Regions from separate parts of the Lysinibacillus sp. NPDC097162 genome, predicted to be linked through region 2. Evidence: predicted binding sites of a transcription regulator. Region 2 holds the regulator's gene; the other holds the start of a gene.
What was found. Region 2 encodes CtsR, which represses protease genes until heat stress. Its sites were predicted from a motif close to ATGGTCAATAAAGGTCAAACA; they were not measured.
Positions count from the first base shown of each region.

Region 1: the regulator CtsR is predicted to act here: its motif matches at 2,667-2,687, upstream of ACIQXW_RS19220 (ATP-dependent Clp protease ATP-binding subunit).

Region 1 covers NZ_JBIWDT010000005.1:182,454-192,742, reverse strand. Annotated here, with positions in the region: gene ACIQXW_RS19240 (Cof-type HAD-IIB family hydrolase) at 1-316, opposite strand, end outside; gene ACIQXW_RS19235 (prolyl oligopeptidase family serine peptidase) at 442-1,206, shown strand; gene ACIQXW_RS19230 (metal-sulfur cluster assembly factor) at 1,260-1,568, shown strand; gene ACIQXW_RS19225 (Crp/Fnr family transcriptional regulator) at 1,788-2,483, opposite strand; gene ACIQXW_RS19220 (ATP-dependent Clp protease ATP-binding subunit) at 2,748-4,874, shown strand; gene ACIQXW_RS19215 (YjzD family protein) at 4,931-5,125, opposite strand; gene ACIQXW_RS19210 (beta-ketoacyl-ACP synthase III) at 5,498-6,436, shown strand; gene fabF (beta-ketoacyl-ACP synthase II) at 6,467-7,708, shown strand; gene ACIQXW_RS19200 (YuzI family membrane protein) at 7,804-8,034, shown strand; gene ACIQXW_RS19195 (hypothetical protein) at 8,018-8,326, opposite strand; gene trpS (tryptophan--tRNA ligase) at 8,342-9,331, opposite strand; T-box leader at 9,397-9,628, opposite strand; gene spxA (transcriptional regulator SpxA) at 10,122-10,289, shown strand, end outside.
Region 2 covers NZ_JBIWDT010000006.1:59,613-69,901, forward strand. Annotated here, with positions in the region: gene ACIQXW_RS19760 (PIN/TRAM domain-containing protein) at 1-644, opposite strand, end outside; gene radA (DNA repair protein RadA) at 973-2,349, opposite strand; gene ACIQXW_RS19770 (ATP-dependent Clp protease ATP-binding subunit) at 2,461-4,905, opposite strand; gene mcsB (protein-arginine kinase McsB) at 4,895-6,004, opposite strand; gene ACIQXW_RS19780 (UvrB/UvrC motif-containing protein) at 6,001-6,543, opposite strand; gene ACIQXW_RS19785 (CtsR family transcriptional regulator) at 6,557-7,027, opposite strand; gene ACIQXW_RS19790 (magnetosome magnetite crystal formation protein family) at 7,358-7,663, opposite strand; gene ACIQXW_RS19795 (class I SAM-dependent methyltransferase) at 7,788-8,465, shown strand; gene corA (magnesium/cobalt transporter CorA) at 8,607-9,569, shown strand; gene ACIQXW_RS19805 (hypothetical protein) at 9,738-9,947, opposite strand; gene ACIQXW_RS19810 (protoglobin domain-containing protein) at 10,282-10,289, shown strand, end outside.

The DNA of each region.
Region 1 (10,289 bases), on a different contig from region 2:
TATTTTCATATTCATAGCTATTAACAGAATCAACAACCTCTCGTACAACGTTTAAGTCAATCGGTGTATGCATTGTTTGCCAAGCAGCATTTTTAGGATGGTGGACATAAGCGCCATTAAAATTCACAATAGGTGTTGTTAAACCAAGCTCATGATAGTAGATATCACTTGCACGATAAGGACGACCTGTGGCAATCATAACCTGATGCCCTTGTTCCTTAGCCTGCAATAATGTTTGTTTTGTTTTTAAAGAAATTTGTTGTTGGTCCGTTAATAACGTACCATCTAAATCTAAAACGATTAAATGCGGTTTCATTGCTTGTTGCCCCTTTCCTATATGTTTGAATAGTATCTCTTTGTAATCCATACGTCAAAATTTTGTCACATTGAAAAAAGTTTGCTAACATAAAAAAGGTTAGACAAAAGTTGGGAGTGACAAGAATGTTAGTAAAGAATGAAATTTGGGGACATATTCCTTTGTTACATATATCGACAGATAATATGAATGAAAATACCCCGGTAGTAATTTTCTTACACGGCTTTATGAGTGCAAAAGAACATAACTTACATTATGCATACCAGTTAGTAAATAAAGGGGTGCGTGTCCTATTACCAGATGCAAAACTTCATGGTGATCGCAGCGAAGGATTAACAGAGACTCAAATGAATTTACATTTTTGGGATATCGTCTTAAATTCTATTCATGAAGTAGAGCAATTATATAAAGAATTAAAGAATAAGCAATTAATAGCTAACAATAAAATTGGTGTAGCGGGCACTTCAATGGGTGCAATCGTCACATCTGGCTGTTTAAAACGTTATAATTGGATTCAAACGGCAGCAATATGTATGGGAGGCCCTGGTTTTATTAAATTAGGTGCCTATCAATTGCAACAAATGGCGAAAAACGGAGTGAAATTTCCGATGTCAGAGCAAGAAGTACAAAAAACGAATGAACTTCTCGCAAAGTATGATATCAGTTTAACACCAGAACAATTCGCTGGACGCCCTGTATTCTTTTGGCATGGTGAGCATGATAAAACCGTACCTTTTAATGATACGTATAACTTTTATTTAACATTACGTGCATACTACGATGAAAATCCGAGCAACTTAAAATTTATTACAGATAAACATGCTGGTCATACTGTAACACGTGAAGGTATGTTGGCGGCAACCGATTGGCTTGCACAGCATTTGGCATAATAAGAAGCATCTGCTATGATTAAGTTAACACTGTGACGAAAGGAGAAATACAGATGGATCAAGATATGAAAGACAGCATGTTAAGTGCATTAGAAAACGTAATCGACCCTGAGCTTGGTATTGATATCGTCAACTTAGGTTTAGTATATGATGTAGATTTAGATGACGAGGGGTTAGCAACAGTTACAATGACATTAACTTCAATGGGTTGCCCAATGGGACCGGTTATTGTCGATCAAGTAAATACAGCTATGAGTGAACTACCAGAGGTGAAAAGTACAAATGTAAATATTGTATGGAACCCACCTTGGTCAAAAGATAAAATGTCTCGCTATGCGAAAATGGCATTAGGTGTCCGCTAATAGATTGACTTCTAACAATATGAATAAAAAATCCCTGCTTGCACATAACTGTAAGCGGGGATTTAATATTTATTTTGCTTTAGCAGAAGTCCTTCGCTTTTATAAGTAGGGAAGACATGCCAAAGAAGCACTGCATTCACTGAGAATTAAAATTATTGCTTAATTAATCGTTAATGAAACCTACGCATGTCTCAAATATGTCACGCCGTTGTTGATATATTAGTCAATACGGCAAATTTGCAATGGGCAGTTTTCACAGGCAATTTCATTTTTTAAATATTGTAAATTAAGAATAGTAATATAGCCTTTTTCGAAGGATAGAATGTGATGTTTTTTAAGATCGTTCAACATTCGGTTAATCATTTCTCTACTTGTAGCACATAAATTCGCAATTTCTGAATTTGTTAATGGAAAGTCGATAAAAATTGACTTATTTTCTAATGGCTTCCCATACGTATTTGAAAGGCGAATTAGCGTAGAAAATAAAGCACCTTTTTTACCATTTAACACTAAATCACGTAGACGGCTTTGATATTTTAAATTTTCTGTTTGCAACCATTTCATATACTCTACCATTAAATGTGGCTGCTCCACTAATAGATGCTCTAATGATTTACGACTTAAAACATACAACGTTGAAGGTTCTAAAACTTTAGCTGTCATCGAAAAATAAGTGAGGTTACAAAATAATGAGCCTTCACCAATTATACTATCAGGACCGCAAATTCGAATTGTTAATTCCTTTCCATTTTCGGTTTCCTGGCTAATCGAAATAGCCCCTGTTTTAATATAATAAATTTCTTTAGCTCGTTCCCCTTCTAAGAAAATTTTACTATCTTTATTCACTTTAATAAAAACGCCATTATTTTTAAAAAGTGCATGCATTTTCTCTTGAATATTATCCATTAGTACCATATATCAAACACATCTCTTTCTTTTTGTAATAAAAATTACCTGTATTACAAAAGGATGACGATAATCATTTCGATATACTAAAACAACGAAACATACCACTATTATAACGTAATTTTCCATTTTTCAGTAAAATATTTTTGAGCTTTTTTTTTGCTACGATTTGTCGATTGTTGTAAAATAAAGTTAGTCAAAAAAGGTCAAACTTTTAATGGAATCAGAATAAGGGTAAAGATATAAAAAAGAAGAGAGAAGAGGAGTGCTACAATGCAATTTCAACAAACTGATGATAAAAAACCATTAGAGCAATTTGGTCGTAACTTAGTTGAAGAAGTAAAAAACGGCAAAATGGACCCTGTAATTGGACGTGATGAAGAAATTCGCAATGTGATTCGAATTTTAACGCGTAAAACGAAAAATAACCCGGTCTTAATCGGTGAACCAGGAGTAGGTAAAACAGCCATTGTAGAAGGGTTGGCACAACGTATTGTGAAAGGTGATGTTCCAGAAGGATTAAAAGAGTGCGTATTGTACGAGCTTGATATGAGTGCATTAATAGCTGGTGCAAGTTATCGTGGTCAATTTGAAGAACGATTAAAAGGCGTACTAAAAGAGGTAAAAGAATCTGAAGGGCGCATTATTTTATTTATCGATGAAATCCATACAATTGTTGGTGCTGGTAAAACAGACGGAGCAATGGATGCTGGAAATATGTTGAAGCCTATGCTTGCGCGTGGGGAACTCCACTGTATAGGCGCTACTACGCTAGACGAATACCGTATGTATATTGAAAAAGATCCAGCTTTAGAACGCCGCTTCCAACAAGTGCTTGTTCGTGAACCGTCTATTGAAGATACCGTTTCTATTTTGCGTGGTTTAAAAGAACGCTTTGAACTGCATCATGCAGTACGTATTCATGATCGGGCTATTGTAGCTGCTGCAGAGCTTTCAAATCGCTATATTACAGAGCGTTTTTTACCAGATAAAGCGATTGATTTAATTGATGAGGCATGTGCGATGATACGAACAGAAATTGATTCGATGCCGCAAGAACTAGATGCGGTGACTCGTCGTATAATGCAGTTAGAAATTGAAGAACAAGCATTGCGTAAAGAAAAAGATGAAGCTAGTAAAAAACGTCTTGAGCAATTACAAGAAGAGTTAAAAAAGCTTAAAGATTCATCAGAAGGGATGCGAAAACAATGGGAAGCAGAGAAAGAAGCATTGCAAGGCATCCAGAAAAAACGTGAATCACTTGATAAATATCGTCGAGATTTAGACGAAGCGGAAAGTAAATATGATTTAAATAAAGCTGCTGAATTACGACATGGCAAAATTCCTGCGCTTGAAAAAGAGATTCAAGAGATGGAGAAACATCTAGAAAATGGTAGTGAGACACGTATTTTGCGTGAAGAAGTCACATCTGACGAAATTGCATCAATTGTATCTCGTTGGACAGGTATCCCTGTAACAAAGTTAGTTGAAGGTGAACGTGAAAAATTACTGCGTTTAAAAGATACGTTACATGAACGGGTTGTAGGACAGGATAATGCTGTTCAGCTTGTTACAGAAGCAGTATGGCGTGCCCGAGCAGGCATTAAAGATCCACATCGCCCAATTGGTAGCTTTTTATTTCTAGGGCCAACAGGTGTAGGTAAAACTGAGCTCGCTAAGGCACTTGCTGCACAGTTGTTTGATTCCGAGGAGCATTTTATTCGAATTGATATGAGTGAGTATATGGAGAAACATAGCGTATCACGTCTTGTTGGTGCACCTCCAGGCTATATCGGCTATGAAGAGGGTGGACAATTAACTGAAGCGGTTCGTCGTAATCCGTATTCTGTCGTATTACTCGATGAAATTGAAAAGGCTCATCCTGATGTAGCGAACATATTATTGCAAATTTTAGATGATGGGCGCATTACAGATAGTCAGGGACGAATGGTGAACTTTACAAATACCGTAATTATTTTAACATCCAATATAGGCTCTAGCTATTTAATGGAAGCACAAGAAGATGATGCTGGAGTTGAGGATTTAGTAATGGCAGCGCTGCGTCAGCACTTTAAGCCAGAACTTTTAAACCGAGTGGACGATATTATTATGTTCCATGCGTTATCTGAAGAACATTTCACTGCGATTGCTTGGAAATATGTTGAGCAGCTTGTAAAACGTGTAGCTGAGCAGGAAATTACATTAGATGTTGCTCAAGAAGTAATAGATTGGGTTGTTGAACAAGGAGCAGATCCGCAGTTTGGGGCACGTCCATTAAAACGCTTTGTACAACGGTATATTGAAACAGCAGTTGCCAAGGAGTTATTGCGTGGCGAAGTACTACCAGGAGAGACTTTGCATATTAAAATGCAAAATGGTCAGTGTGTAGTCGAAAAATAACAAATAGAAAAAAACCTGTTTCGCATTAGGCGAGACAGGTTTTTTTATGATATTGATTAATGGTGGTCTGCAGCTTCTGGAGTTGGCTCGTTTGGAATGATTGCGCCAATAACAAAAATAAGTACAGAGAATACCAATGAAAGGATCGCACCAGTTTGGAAATCAAATGGTACTCCGATTACAGCACTTACTACGTAGTTTAACATTGAAACTAGTAAGAATGACCATATGAACGTTACGATATATTGCATTTAATTCACCTCAACCGAACTTTTTTATTACATATACATTATCATATCATAACATAAGTCGAAAAAAAAAGAACCTTTTATCAAAAAGTGGCGCATACAGAGCGGTGATTTATGGCAATTTTGTAACAACATTTTAGCTTGTCGGTAGAAGAGAATTATTTAAGCGGCGATAGAACAAGTTCTATCGGCGATAACAGAAGTTTTACCAGCGACTAAGAGACTTCAATCGGCGATAGTAGTACTTTTACCAGCGATTGAACGACTACTATCTGGTATACTTAATTTAATTCACCTTGCACCATTCCTTCATTATGAGTTATAATTATGACCAGTTACTAATAATTGATAGTAAGAAAGCAGAGGGGTTGCTATATGAACGCAGGTATTATAGGTTTAGGCAGATACGTTCCTGAAAAGGTCGTTACGAATTTTGACTTAGAAAAAATTATGGACACTTCGGATGAATGGATTCGAACTCGTACAGGAATTGAAGAACGTCATTTCGCTGCAGATAATCAGGAAACTTCAGATTTAGCAGTAGCAGCTGCGAAAGATGCTATTGCAAAAGCAGGTATTACACCTGAAGAAATAGGATTAATACTTGTAGCAACTGTAACACAAGATCAAACATTTCCAAGTGTAGCATGTATGGTTCAGGAGCAAATTGGCGCTGTAAATGCAGCAGCGATGGACCAAGCAGCAGCTTGCGCAGGATTTATATATAGCTTAGTGACAGCAAAACAATTTGTAGAATCAAGCGCTTATAAATATGTCTTAGTAGTAGGTGTTGAAAAGCTGTCCAAAGTCATTGATTGGGAAGATCGCAATACGGCTGTTTTATTTGGTGATGGAGCAAGTGCTGCCATTGTCGGTCCTGTATCAGAAGGTAGAGGGATTTTATCATTTGAGCTTGGAGCAGACGGCACGGGCGGTAAGCATCTTTATTTAACGCAGCAAGAGACAATTGCGATGAACGGTCGTGAAGTATTTAAGTTTGCTGTACGTCAAATGGGTGAATCAGCAGTTAATGTATTAGACAAAGCTGGTTTAACAAAAGAAGATGTTGATTTTTTAATTCCACATCAAGCAAATATTCGAATTATGGAATCCGCACGTGAACGATTAGCATTACCAGCAGAAAAAATGTCAAAAACGATTCACAAATATGGCAATACATCAGCAGCTTCTATTGGTATTTCTTTAGTAGAAGAGCTTGAAGCAGGTAAAATAAAAGATGATGATTTATTAGTACTTGTCGGTTTTGGCGGTGGCTTAACATGGGGTGCCGTTGCAATGAGATGGGGAAAATAACATAGAAAATTGCTTGAGAGGAGTAAGACAATGAGTAAACGACGAGTAGTAATTACAGGAATTGGCGCTGTTACACCACTAGGGAATAGCATCGAAGAAACATGGGCAAACATCAAGGCTGGTAAATCAGGCGTTGGTGAATTAACGCGCTTAAATAAAGATCTATTTGCTGCCAAAATCGCTGCTGAAATAAAAGACTTTGATATTGAAAAGTATATTGAACGTAAAGAAGCTCGCAAAATGGACCGTTTCACGCACTATGCACTAGCAGCGTCTATTATGGCGATGGAAGATGCACAGCTTACAATCGATGAAGAATTAGCACCACGTGCAGGTGTATGGATTGGCTCTGGTATCGGTGGCATGGAAACATATGAACAACAATTTTTAACGTTCCAAGAGCGTGGCGCAAGACGTGTTAGTCCATTCTTTATTCCAATGATGATTCCAGATATGGCTTCAGGTCAAGTGTCTATTCACTTTGGAGCTAAGGGCATCAATTCTTGTTCAGTAACAGCTTGTGCATCAGGTACGAATTCAATTGGTGATGCATTTAAAGTAATTGAACGTGGCGATGCTGATGTGATGATTTCAGGAGGAGCTGAATCACCAATCGTGACGATGGCGGTTGCAGGCTTCTGTGCGAATACAGCATTATCGTTAAATACGGATCCTCAAACAGCTTCTCGTCCATTTGATAAAAATCGTGACGGCTTTATTATTGGTGAAGGTGCAGGGATTGTTATCTTAGAAGAATATGAACATGCAAAAGCGCGTGGCGCAAAAATTTATGCAGAAGTTCTTGGTTACGGTTCAACTGGAGATGCGCATCATATTACTGCACCAGCTCCAGAAGGTGAAGGTGCTGCACGTGCGATGACTCAAGCATTAGAAGATGGTGGAGTAGACCCTTCACAAGTTGGCTATATTAACGCACATGGTACAAGTACACCATACAATGATTTATTTGAAACACAAGCAGTAAAAACTGCTTTTGGAGAACATGCTTATAAATTAGCGATGAGCTCTACTAAATCAATGACAGGTCACTTACTAGGTGCAGCTGGTGGTGTGGAAGCCATTTTTACAGCACTAGCATTGAAAGAGGGCATTTTACCGCCAACAATCAATTTAACAGAGCCAGACCCAGAGTGTGATTTAGATTATGTGCCGAATGAAGCTCGTGAAGCGAACATTGAATATGCAATGAGTAATTCACTTGGTTTTGGTGGTCATAACGCAAGTCTATTATTTAAAAAAATTGAGGAATAAAAAAAACGTCAGCCTAATTTACAAGGCTGACGTCTTTTTTTAAAAGCTAGCGAATAGAAAAGAAAGTAAGAAGAAATAGAAAGGATGCCGTTTATTTGTTTCGTCTTTTTATATTTTTAATGAGCTATGGATTAATGATACTTTCCATTGGCAATTTAATTTTATATTTAAATTACCGGACTCTTGGTTATTCCTGGTCAGTTGTCTTTAAATTTATTATGCATACGACAGAATTTTATATGGCAATTGGAGCTTGTATTGTACTTTGTAGCGTTGTGCTCGATTTTGGTTTTGATCGAACAGCTAATCTTAAAGATAAGGCATAAATGTTACGGGCACCGCTAATTCTACTGCTACTTTTTGGGCCAAGTCTTCACCTTGCTCATCATGATTTTTCGCTAAGTATTCCATACCTTCGATAAATGAATCTGTTTCAAGATCAATCCATTCACCAAACTTACACATCCATGTCGTCAGATCAGCTAATAACACCTCTCCTAAAGGAAGCTGTTCTAATTCTAAATTAGCGCGACAATGGCCACACCATAATGGATCTGCACCAAAGTCACTTTCTAACAGTAAGGCTTTGATTGTTTTATTGCAATGTTCACAGTGCATATGCTAATTCCTTTCTTAGCGACGTGTGCGACCTAAGCCCATAGCTTGTTCCATGCGCTTTAAAGTTGCGCTAGCAATAGCATTTGCCTTTTCTGCGCCTGCATCTAAAATGATATCTAATTCAGAGGATTCTACAAGGTTATAAAATCTTTCTTGAATTGGTGTAAGATGATCGATAACTGCTGTCGCCACACCTTGTTTAAAGCCACCATAACCGATACCATCATATTTTTTCACTAAATCATCAATAGATACACCTGTAATAGCCGATTCAATCGTTAATAAATTTGAAACGCCAGGTTTATTTTCAACATCAAAAGCCACAATACCATCAGAGTCAGTTACTGCTGATTTGATTTTTTTCTCAATATCCTTAGCTGTATCTAAAAGCTTAATTGTTGCTTTTGTATTTGGGTCGGACTTGCTCATTTTTTTTGTAGGCTCTTGTAAAGATTTAATGCGAGCACCTGCTTTTGGTAACTGAATTTCAGGAATTGTTAAAACTTCACCATAGCGTTTGTTAAAGCGCTCTGCAAGGTCCCGTGTTAGCTCAATATGTTGCTTTTGATCGTCTCCTACAGGAACAATATTCGTGTTATATAATAAAATGTCAGCCGCCATTAATGGTGGATATGTTAAAAGTGCTGCAGAAACTGTTTCTTTACCATGGGATTTATCTTTGAACTGCGTCATGCGCTCTAGCTCACCGATAGAAGCGACACATTGTAGCATCCATCCTGCTTGGGCATGGGCAGGTACTTCTGATTGGATGAATAGTGTGGACTTTTGAGGGTCAATACCAGTAGCGATATAAGTAGCAGCTAAATTACGAATGTTTTGACGTAGCTCTTTTGGATCTTGAGCAACGGTAATTGCATGTTGGTCAACGATACAATAAATGGCATTCCCTTCATCTTGTAAAGCTGGGAATTGCTTGAATGCTCCAAGATAATTTCCTAATGTCACAATACCAGTTGGCTGTACGCCTGAAAAAATTGTTGTCATAATAAGTTCCTCCTCGGGGTTCGAAAAATAAAAAAACATCATGCGTCCTCATTAGATTTTACTAATGAAGGGACGAATGATGTTCGAATCCGCGGTACCACCCTGCTTGCCAAAAAGGCCACTTAGCTTCGTAACGTGAAGAGACGAGCTTTGCTAATAGGTATCAAGTGCTTACTTGTACGTTCACAAAGCTAACTCGGAAGTCCATTCCAAATGCGTACATGATCTGTTTCCAGCAACCACAGACTCTCTATACATGTATATTGCATATGTACTACTCTTCGTCAGCGTTTTTAACTACATTATTAATGTAGAGGTAATGCGCAAAATGCGCTTTTCTTATTGCACCACATTATAGTATAAAGACTTAGCTAAATGCAAGCCTGAAAAGTCAGTCTTTAGACTGAATTTTTTTAGTTTTGTAAAAAAAAGCAACCTACATTTGGAAAGTAGCGTCATAATTGTACACGTCTAAGTGACATTATTCTCGTTTGTATTTTTTAATTGAGAACAACTACTTTCCGTATATCCATGTTTAAAATGATGTGCTAATGGGAATATTATTATTAGTTCGTTGGACATGCAAAGGAATTAGATACTTTAAGGTAGTATTAAAAGACAGAATATTTTGTAACAAAGTCATTTACTATGCATTCTTTTTTTCCTTGGAACTATATTCAAATACAGCAGAGTGCTGTATAATGGAACTGTAGTTTTACATTACATTAATTCTAATTTAACAAAGTGGCTTATAGATAACGAAAACAAAGAGAAAGGATGTGTCAGTATGATAGTTACTTTATTTACATCACCAAGTTGTACGTCTTGTCGTAAAGCGAAAGCATGGTTAGAGGAGCATGAAATCCCATATACAGAACGTAATATTTTTTCTGAACCGTTAAGCATTAGTGAAATTAAAGAAATTTTACGAATGACGGAGGATGGAACAGATGAAATT
Region 2 (10,289 bases):
CCTCTTGTACGTTTTAAAGTATCGGAGGAATCTGCAATATGCTGAAGCTCCGTTAGCACAAACTGCGGCACTACTAGGGCACCTTCGATAAAGCCTGTTTCAGATATATCCGCTATACGTCCGTCTATAATAACGCTCGTATCTAACAATTTATAACTACCACGAATTTCTGGAGCATCAATACCTTCAGCTGCTTTTTTCTTCGCATTACTCCCACGTAATGTAAATAACTGTAGTAACTCATCTCGCTTTTTAAAGCCTACACGGAAGCCCAAATATCCAAACACAAACGACAGGATGATTGGAATCACTTCTGTAATACCGCGAATCTGAACGCTATTAATCGCAAAGCCTAGGAAATATGCAACGATAAGTCCTACAATAAGGCCAAGCGTACCAAATAATAAATCTCCAACTGGTACTTTAAATAGCACCTCTTCCATCCAGCTAATAAGCCGAACAAAATAGTCGGAAAATGCAAACGATAATGTAAATAGTAAAAGTGCCCCTAAAGCAACTGATACATAAGGATTATCAAGCCAAGGATTAGATGATAAATGAAGCAATTCGTATAATGGCGGTAAGAAAACAAGGCCTAAAGCTCCCCCAATCAGTAAAAAAGCAATCTGAATAAATTTTTTCATACTGTCACCTCCAATTCTTATAATGATTATACATATTTTTCAGCAGAAAATCTTTTTTGAGCCCATCAAAACATTATTATTTTTACTGCTGTTTATGGGACGTTACAGAAGCCTGAAGAGATGCATTATTTTTGCAATAATTATTATCCAATTTCATAAAATTTTTATGACCGCTATAAATGGTTGAAAAGTGCATGCTAGGATATCCCCCAGCATGCACCTTATTTAGTCAATCAATTTCATAATTCACTTTTATCATTTTGTAACGTTCCACTACAATGTTGGAATTCTTATAGGAACTATTTATAAAATTGACCTAATAATTTATTTATAGCTCTCTAAAGCAGGCATTCAATGCGTCCTTAATTGTCTCTACACCAACAATTTCGATACCTTGAGGGAAATCCCAACCACCAATATTAGAGGCAGGTATAAACGCTCGCTTAAAGCCTAGTTTTGCCGCCTCAATAACACGTTGTTCAATACGTGTTACACGACGAACCTCTCCTGTTAAGCCCACTTCACCAATAAAGCAATCTGTACCACGCACCGCCTGATCTTTAAAACTAGAAACAATACTCGTCAACACCGCTAGGTCAATTGCAGGCTCATCTAGCTTCACACCGCCAGCAACTTTAATATATGCATCCTGCGCTTGCAGCATGAGGCCCATCCGCTTTTCAAGCACCGCCATAAGCAATTGCACGCGGTTTTGGTCCACCCCTGTTGCCATACGTTTTGGATAATTGAAGCTCGTCGGCGTCACAAGTGATTGAATTTCTACTAAAATTGGTCTTGTCCCCTCCATTGATGCCACAATGGTTGAGCCCGCCGCACCTTGTGAGCGTTCCTGTAAAAACAACTCAGACGGATTCAACACTTCCTTTAAGCCCCCCTGAAGCATTTCAAAAATAGCAATTTCATTTGTAGAGCCAAAGCGGTTTTTCTGACTCCGTAAAATACGGTGGTTGTGATGGCGCTCTCCTTCGAAATACAACACGGTGTCCACCATATGCTCTAAAATACGTGGTCCAGCAATTTGCCCTTCTTTCGTTACATGCCCTACTAAGAAAATGGCAATGCCTTTTGTTTTTGCAATTCGCATTAGCTCTGCTGTACATTCACGCACTTGCGACACACTACCAGGTGCACTTGTCACCTCTGGATGGAAAACAGTTTGTATGGAATCGACGATCACAAACTTCGGCTGAACATCATCAATCGTTTGGTTTAACAACTCTAAATTCGTCTCCGAATATATATAAAGTTCTTGAGATATTACTCCTAAACGCTCTGCACGCAATTTCGTTTGTCGAATAGATTCCTCCCCAGAAATATACAGCACACGGTGCCCTTTATTTGATAGCAACGCTGATACTTGTAATAAAAGCGTTGATTTCCCAATCCCAGGGTCACCACCGATTAATACAAGCGATCCTGGCACGATACCACCGCCTAAAACTCGATTGAGCTCTCCCATTTCAGTAGCTACCCGAGATTCCTCAGCTGCTTCCACTTGTATAATAGGTATAGCCTTTTGTGTTACTGTAGCCGAATGTTGGAATGCTCCTCGAGGACCTTTCGCAACGACCTCTACTTCTTCAACCATTTTATTCCATTCTCCACACCCTGGACAACGACCCATCCACTTTGCAGATTCATATCCACAACCTGTACAGACAAATTTAGTTTTTTTCTTCGCCATAGTACCACCTCGAATATTTGTTCTTATATTCATTTTACATAAAAAAAGACAGCTTGGCACTCTTGGCCTCGCTGTCTTCTCAAATCAACACGTTAACAATAAACGATCTGCTTATTTAGAAATTGAAACGCCTTCTTTTTTCTTAACGACAAATTCTTCATTTACATAATCGATTACAACTTGGTTTCCTTTTTCTACATTGCCTTTAAGCAGTTCTTCCGATAGACGGTCTTCCACTTGTTTTTGCAATGCACGACGGAGTGGACGAGCACCATATTGAGGATCATAGCCTTCCTCTGCAATTTTATTTAGTGCAGCATCGGTTAACTCTAACGTAATATCCTGCTCCTGTAGACGTTTTGTTAAGGAATTAGCCATCATTGAAACGATTTCTTTTAAGTGTTCTTTTTCTAGTGAGTGGAACACAATCATTTCATCGATACGGTTTAAAAATTCTGGACGGAATGCTTTTTTCAATTCTTCTAGCATTGTACCCTTCATATCTTTATGCTTCGACTCCGAGCTGCCTAAGCTGAAGCCAAGATTTTTTTGATACTTTAACGCGTCCGCGCCAACGTTAGAAGTCATAATGACAACCGTATTGCGGAAATCAACGACACGTCCTTTAGAATCAGTTAAACGACCATCTTCAAGTACTTGAAGTAAAATATTGAAAACATCTGGGTGAGCTTTTTCAATTTCATCGAGTAGCACAACGGAATATGGTTTGCGTCGCACTTTTTCTGTAAGCTGACCACCATCATCAAAGCCTACATATCCCGGAGGTGAACCCACTAAACGTGAAGTCGAATGTTTCTCCATATATTCTGACATGTCAACGCGAATCATCGCATCTTCATCACCGAACATTACTTCTGCAAGTGCTCTTGCAAGTTCTGTCTTCCCGACCCCTGTAGGGCCAAGGAAAATAAATGAACCTATTGGACGTTTCGGATCTTTTAAACCAGCTCTTGCACGTCGAATCGCACGAGAAATTGCCTCAACAGCCTCACCTTGCCCAACAACTCGTTTATGCAATTCTTCCTCAAGTTGTAATAGTTTAGATGATTCTTCATGTGCAATTTTTGCTACAGGGATTCCCGTCCACATAGAAACTACAGCTGCCACATCGTCTACCGTTACTTTCGATTCGGCTTTACCTTGTTCTTCTTTCCATGTTTTACGCGTTGTTTCAATTTCGTCTTTTAGCTTTTGCTCTGTATCTCTTAAAGACGCTGCCTTTTCAAATTCTTGACCAGATACAGCCGCATTTTTCTCAGAGCGAACATTTTCAAGTTTATCTTCCAGTGCCTTTAAATTTGGTGGCACTGCAAATGAACGTAAGCGTACTTTTGAACCAGCTTCATCGATTAAGTCGATTGCTTTATCAGGCAAGAAGCGGTCTGAAATATAACGATCACCCATTTTTGCCGCTGCCTCAATCGCCTCATCTGTAATTTTCACACGGTGATGCGCCTCATAACGATCACGCAAGCCGTGAATAATTTGAATAGCTTCTTCAACAGTTGGCTCATCGACTTGAATCGGTTGGAAACGACGCTCTAAAGCTGCATCTTTTTCAATGTATTTGCGGTACTCATCTAATGTTGTAGCACCAATACATTGTAATTCACCACGTGCCAATGATGGTTTTAAAATGTTTGAAGCATCAATTGCACCTTCTGCCCCACCTGCACCGATTAGCGTGTGCAATTCATCAATGAATAAGATGACATTGCCCGCTTGACGAATTTCATCCATTACCTTTTTCAAACGATCCTCAAATTCACCGCGGTATTTAGTGCCGGCAACAACCGTTCCCATATCAAGCGTCATTACACGTTTATCGCGCAAAATTTCTGGCACTTCATTGTTAATGATTTGTTGCGCTAAGCCTTCAGCAATCGCTGTTTTACCTACCCCTGGTTCACCAATAAGCACAGGGTTATTTTTCGTACGACGTGATAGCACTTCAATAACACGTGTAATTTCTTTACTACGTCCAATAACAGGGTCTAACGAACCTTCACGAGCAATTTGTGTTAAATCGCGCGCTAAGCTATCTAATGTAGGCGTATTTGCAGCCTGTGTCGCTTGTTGTCCAGATTGTGCATTGTCGTTATTACCTAATAACAATAATACTTGCTGACGAGCTTTATTTAAGCCCACACCAGCATTGTTTAATACACGAGCAGCTACCCCTTCGCCTTCACGAATAAGCGCTAATAGTAAATGTTCTGTGCCAATATAGGAATGGCCTAATTTACGCGACTCATCAACCGATAATTCAATTACTTTTTTCGCACGAGGCGTGTAGTGCACGATTGGTCCAACATCCTCTGTTCCTTTACCGACTAGCTCTTCAATACCTGCTTCAATCATTTGAGGGCTAATATCAATGGCTTCTAATGCTTTCGCAGCTATACCACCGCCTTCACGAATAAGCCCTAAAAGAATATGCTCTGTTCCTATTGATTCGTGCTTCCAACGAATTGCCTCTTCCTGTGCAAGCTGTAATACTTTTTGTGCGCGTTGTGTAAAACGATTAAACATCATATGAATCCTCTCCTTTTCCCCCTATAATAGGCTTACTCTTAGTTTCTAGAAATAATGCCTCTCGCAACATTTTTGCTCGTGCTCTATCTCGCTCAGCAGGCGGTAAAACCTCACCTGCATAGTGCTGTAAAAAACCTGGTTGCATGCTGACAACGCATTCGTTTAAAGATGTTGCTTTAATATTATCAATCAACTGCAAATCCACTCCTAAACGTACATTTGATATGCAAGTAGCAGCTTCTTCACTCGTTAAAATTCGAGCATGTGTTAATGTCCCTAAAGCTCTGTATACACGATCTTCTAAAGCAAGTTCCGCCTTTTCCATTAGCTTGCTTCTTGCTTGTCGTTCTTTTTGAATTATTTTTTCTGCAACACTTTGGATGTCTGCTAAAATGTCTTCTTCTGTTTTTCCTAGTGTAATTTGATTTGATACTTGATAAATATTCCCTAAATTTTCACTACCTTCACCGTATATACCCCTAACGGTCATCCCTAAACGAGTCATTGCATTGATGATTTGATTCATCTGACCTGTCAGTGTAAGCGCGGGAAGGTGCATCATAACAGAAGCACGTAATCCAGTACCAATATTGGTTGGACAACTTGTTAAATATCCAAAAGTATCACGAAACGCATATGGCAAGGCTCCTTCTAAGGCTCGATCAATCTTATTTGCTTGCTCGTAGGCCTTCTGAAGTTGAAAACTCGCCGTCATACATTGAATGCGTAAATGGTCTTCTTCGTTCACCATAATGCAAATAGATTCATCCTCAGACAACAACATAGCGCCGACTTGCTCTTTTTTTGCAAGCTGTGGACTAATCAAATGCTTTTCAACTAAAATTTGTCGTTGTAACGATGTTAAATCTTTTATAGAAAAATAAGAATATCTTTCTTGAAGCTTGGAACTGTCCTGTATTGCGTGGGTGACAGCCTGCTCTACCTGTAATGCTTCGTTTTCCGAGAAAACTAAAGGGAAACGAAAACCATCTAAGTTCCTCGCAAGGCGGATGCGTGTACTAATGACGATATCTGAATAATCATCCTCCATATCCATCCAGGCAGGTGTAGCACGCTCTAAAAACGATTCAATCATCATGACACATCACCACCTTCGAATTGTAGCTGTTGCTCAAGATTTTTTGCCTCGTCACGAAGCTTCGCCGCTTCCTCAAATTGTTCCTCGTCCACTGCAGCCTTCATGCGTTTTCGAATATCTTCAATTTGCTTTTTAATGACAAAAACATTGTTTTGAGCACCAGGCATTTTACCTATATGCTGTGGTCCTGCTTGAATACGATTAAACAGCTTTGGCAAATGCTCGCTAAACGTGTCATAACAACTAGGGCAACCAAATTTACCCTCTTTTAAAAATCGCTTATACGTAAATCCACATTGTGGACATGTTTGTTGCTGAGGTGGCGCTTGCTGTTTTTCACCGACTTTTTGCCATGTAGGTGAGCCAAACCAGTTGGATAATAATTGTTGAATCGATACAGGCTCTTGTTTAAACTCTGCATGGAACGGATGGAACTGTGATGCACAGACATCGCAATAATGGTGTTCCACCTTCTGCCCATTTTGTACTTGTGTCACAGTTACTGTCGCATTGCGCTGCTTGCAATGTTCGCAAATCATTTCCATCACCTCTTTATTTTTGCTTTTCATATTTAATGGTTGTTAACATCGCTCGCAAAATTTTTGCACGAATGCTATCCCGTAAAGGTAGTTGTAAATCTAAAGTCGAACGATCAACCGCTGCTAACATTAATTTCGCTTCTCGCTTCGAAATTACCTGCTCATCAATCAAACGATATACAACACCCTCCGCAACCGTTTGCGAGGCTCCCCCTTCAATTTGCAAGAGCACATCATCTATCAAATCAATTTGTGAGTTTGCACGGACACGTAAAATACGAATGTATCCACCGCCACCCCGTTTACTTTCAACAAGGTAACCCCGCTCAGCTGTAAATCTTGTATTAATCACATAATTTATTTGTGAGGGCACACATTGAAATTTATCAGCAATTTCACTACGTTTAATTTCAATATGCCCTTCTCCACCTAATTCAAGTACTTGCTTTAAGTAGCCTTCTATGATGTCTGAAATATTACGCACTTTAGGAATACACCTCGCTTACCTCACTGACTTTGACTATCTTTGACTATCTTTGAGTATATTATACAAAACGCTTGAAAATAATTGCAATTATTTCGCACAATGATTTGTGTAAAGCGCATTGTTTAACAGATTGTCTTCAAAAAAACAGACGGCAGGGACATATTAACTTAATCATGATGTACTTTTATATCTGTGTAAAAAAGGGAGTTGGCGATTAAAAAAGGCTTGTCCCTAATAATTAAAATTGATTTTGCCTATAATGTACCCTTTTTGCTTATAGAAAAAACGCAAGCATATGCACATAGCATATACTTGCGTCATTAAAAATTATACCCAGCGTCCAACTATCGGGTAACGCCAAGGTTCCTCTGAAAATGCCTTCACGATTCCGATAATAGGTACGATGTAAACCATAGCGATGAAAATTAGTAAGAACGGTAAACCGATTAATACAAAAGATAGGATACTAGCAATTACAATTAAAATGCCCATCACGATTTGGAACAATAAAGCTTGCACCGAAACACTTTTCACTTCTTCATCTGAACTAATTAGGAAAAATAAAATCGGCACTAAAAATGGCGCAAAAAACGCGCTGGCATGTATGATTACCTTAGACCATTTTGTTTCCATATATATCAACCTTCCTTTATGGTATGTCATTATTATTAATACTACTATTTACGGAACTATACGCTAAATAGTTTCAAATGCTGCGTAAATTTTTAAAATTTTTTTGAAAGGTATGTGATACTAGATGGAATTTAATAGCACACTTGCTAACGAATATGAAAAAGGCATCCGACGTACATTACCAAGTTACGATGCCATGCTGCGTTTAACGAAAGCTTTTTATCAATCCGCACTACAAGAAAAAGCTAGTTTTTTAGTTGTTGGCTCTGGTAGTGGCAATGAAATTATACAGTTAGCTGAGCAAAGACCCGATTGGTCATTTGTCGGAATAGATCCTTCTGAAGCGATGTTGGAAATTGCAGAAAACCGTCTTCAATCATTATCAAATGATATTTCTTTACTACAAGGTACAATACTAACTGCAGCGGTGCCTGCTACGAACTTTGATGCGGCTAGCTGTATACTAGTACTCCATTTTATTGAATCATATGAGGAGAAACTTGCTACATTAAAAGGAATTGCACAACGCTTAAAATCAGGTGCACCATTCGTCCTTGTTTCTAAATACGGTCAACTGAACTCAACTGAAACAGAGCTGCAATTTGAACTATGGCGCGCGTATTGGCAACAGCATACAAAACTTTCAGCATCGGAATTAGCTAGTATGGAGCAATCTATCCGCTCGCTTTCATTTATGCGTGAGGAGGCGATAGTGACACTCTTACAACAGGCAGGTTTTTCACAGCCTTCGAGGTTTTTTGCAACGACACTATTCGGCGGTTGGATATGCTATAAAGAGTAACTTTTATCCGTATAATATAGTAGTGTACTATAAGTTCATGAGGTAATGATCTTCCGTTGATTGTCTCCTCTTCCTTCTCTGCTTTAAAAGCGAGACTTCGTGCTTACTTAATACGAGATAAACAGATTTGAGGTGAATGCCATGATTCGCACGATGGCTATGACGAAAGATCAACAATTAATAAAGGACTTCCCACTTGAGGACATAAAGCAAAACGATTATGAGTGGTATTGGGTAGATTTTAATTGCCCAACTGCAGAAGAGGAGCTTTTGCTCGATACATTTTTTCATTTCCATCCACTTGCAATCGAAGACTGCTTAATGCGTTTACAGCGACCAAAGCTCGATTTTTATGATGATTATCATTTCTTCGTTATTCATAAATTGAATGAAGTAACATTAATTGCTGAGGAATTAAATATTTTTGTTTCCGATCATTTTATTGTTACATTCCACAAAAATGAAGCGGCCGAAATTGAAAAGGTACAGAAGCTTTTAGAAGAGCAACCGAAATATTGGGAACGAGGCACTGTTTTTCTGACCTATCAAACAATCGATAAAATAGTCGATAGTTATTTCCCACTTGTTTATAAAATTGAGGATCATTTAAATGCACTTGAAGATGAGCTGACCTATCAAAGTAATGTGAATGCAATGCAAATTGTTTTTGAATTCCGTAGTGATTTGCTCCATTTACGGCGTACGATTTTACCAATGCGTGACCTATTGTACCGAATACTTAGTTCCTATCGCTTTGCCCTTAAAAAATCGGAAAGAGCCTACTTCGGTGATATTCACGATCATTTAGCAAAGCTTACAGAAATGGTCGAATCTAATCGTGAGCTTACAGCAGATATGCGCGATAGCTATATGGCCATGAGCTCTAGCCGTATGAACGGCATTATGATGATGTTGACGATTGTCTCCACCATTTTTATACCCTTAACATTTATTGCGGGTGTTTACGGCATGAACTTCGATAATATGCCCGAACTTCATGGACGCTACAGCTACTTTATCGTGCTTGGCATTATGCTCTTGCTTGCACTATCTATGCTAGCATTTTTTAAATCTAAAGGCTGGTTCAAACTATTTAAACCATAAGTGTATTGAACCGTCCTAAAACTCACTTACAAAAAAATCCGCGCACACTTCTGAGGAGAAATAGGGCATGAGTATTAGCTAAATGCATTGGCAAAAAGCCCTACTCATACTTTGCCCACAGAAGGCAGTCGCGGATTTAATTAGGGACATAGATGTCTCCAAAATTATTTAATATGGACCTCGATCATCCACTTTATTTTCACCTTGTTGCGGGAATAAAAAGTATGCTAGCACGCCCGATACTATCGTTGCACAAATTGTTATCAATAGTTGGTTTAGGTCGGGTACATCTGCATAATATTTGGTTAACATATAAACAGATCCAATTGCTACAATTACCATCACAGGAATTACAAACTTAAAACGTTTCTTCTCCATGTAATACCTCCTCAATACTATTTTTCTCTCACATGCATTTATTTGTAAATCCAAACAGTTCGTATTTTACATGTTTCCTAAATGAAATTCAAATTGCGCTATTTCTACAAAAAATTAGTATGTAGCAGGTAATCCGACAAACGTCAGCCTTATAAATAAAAAAATAATAAAAAAATATAGAAATATCGGAAATTTTTAACCAAATATACTACAAAAAATAGTAGAATAGATTTAATACCATATATTCACCAAATTTACAAACCTAACAATATATATACAATGAGTCTTCAATTATTATCATTAATATGGATTTATAAAGAATGGAGCAGACACAATGAGTTG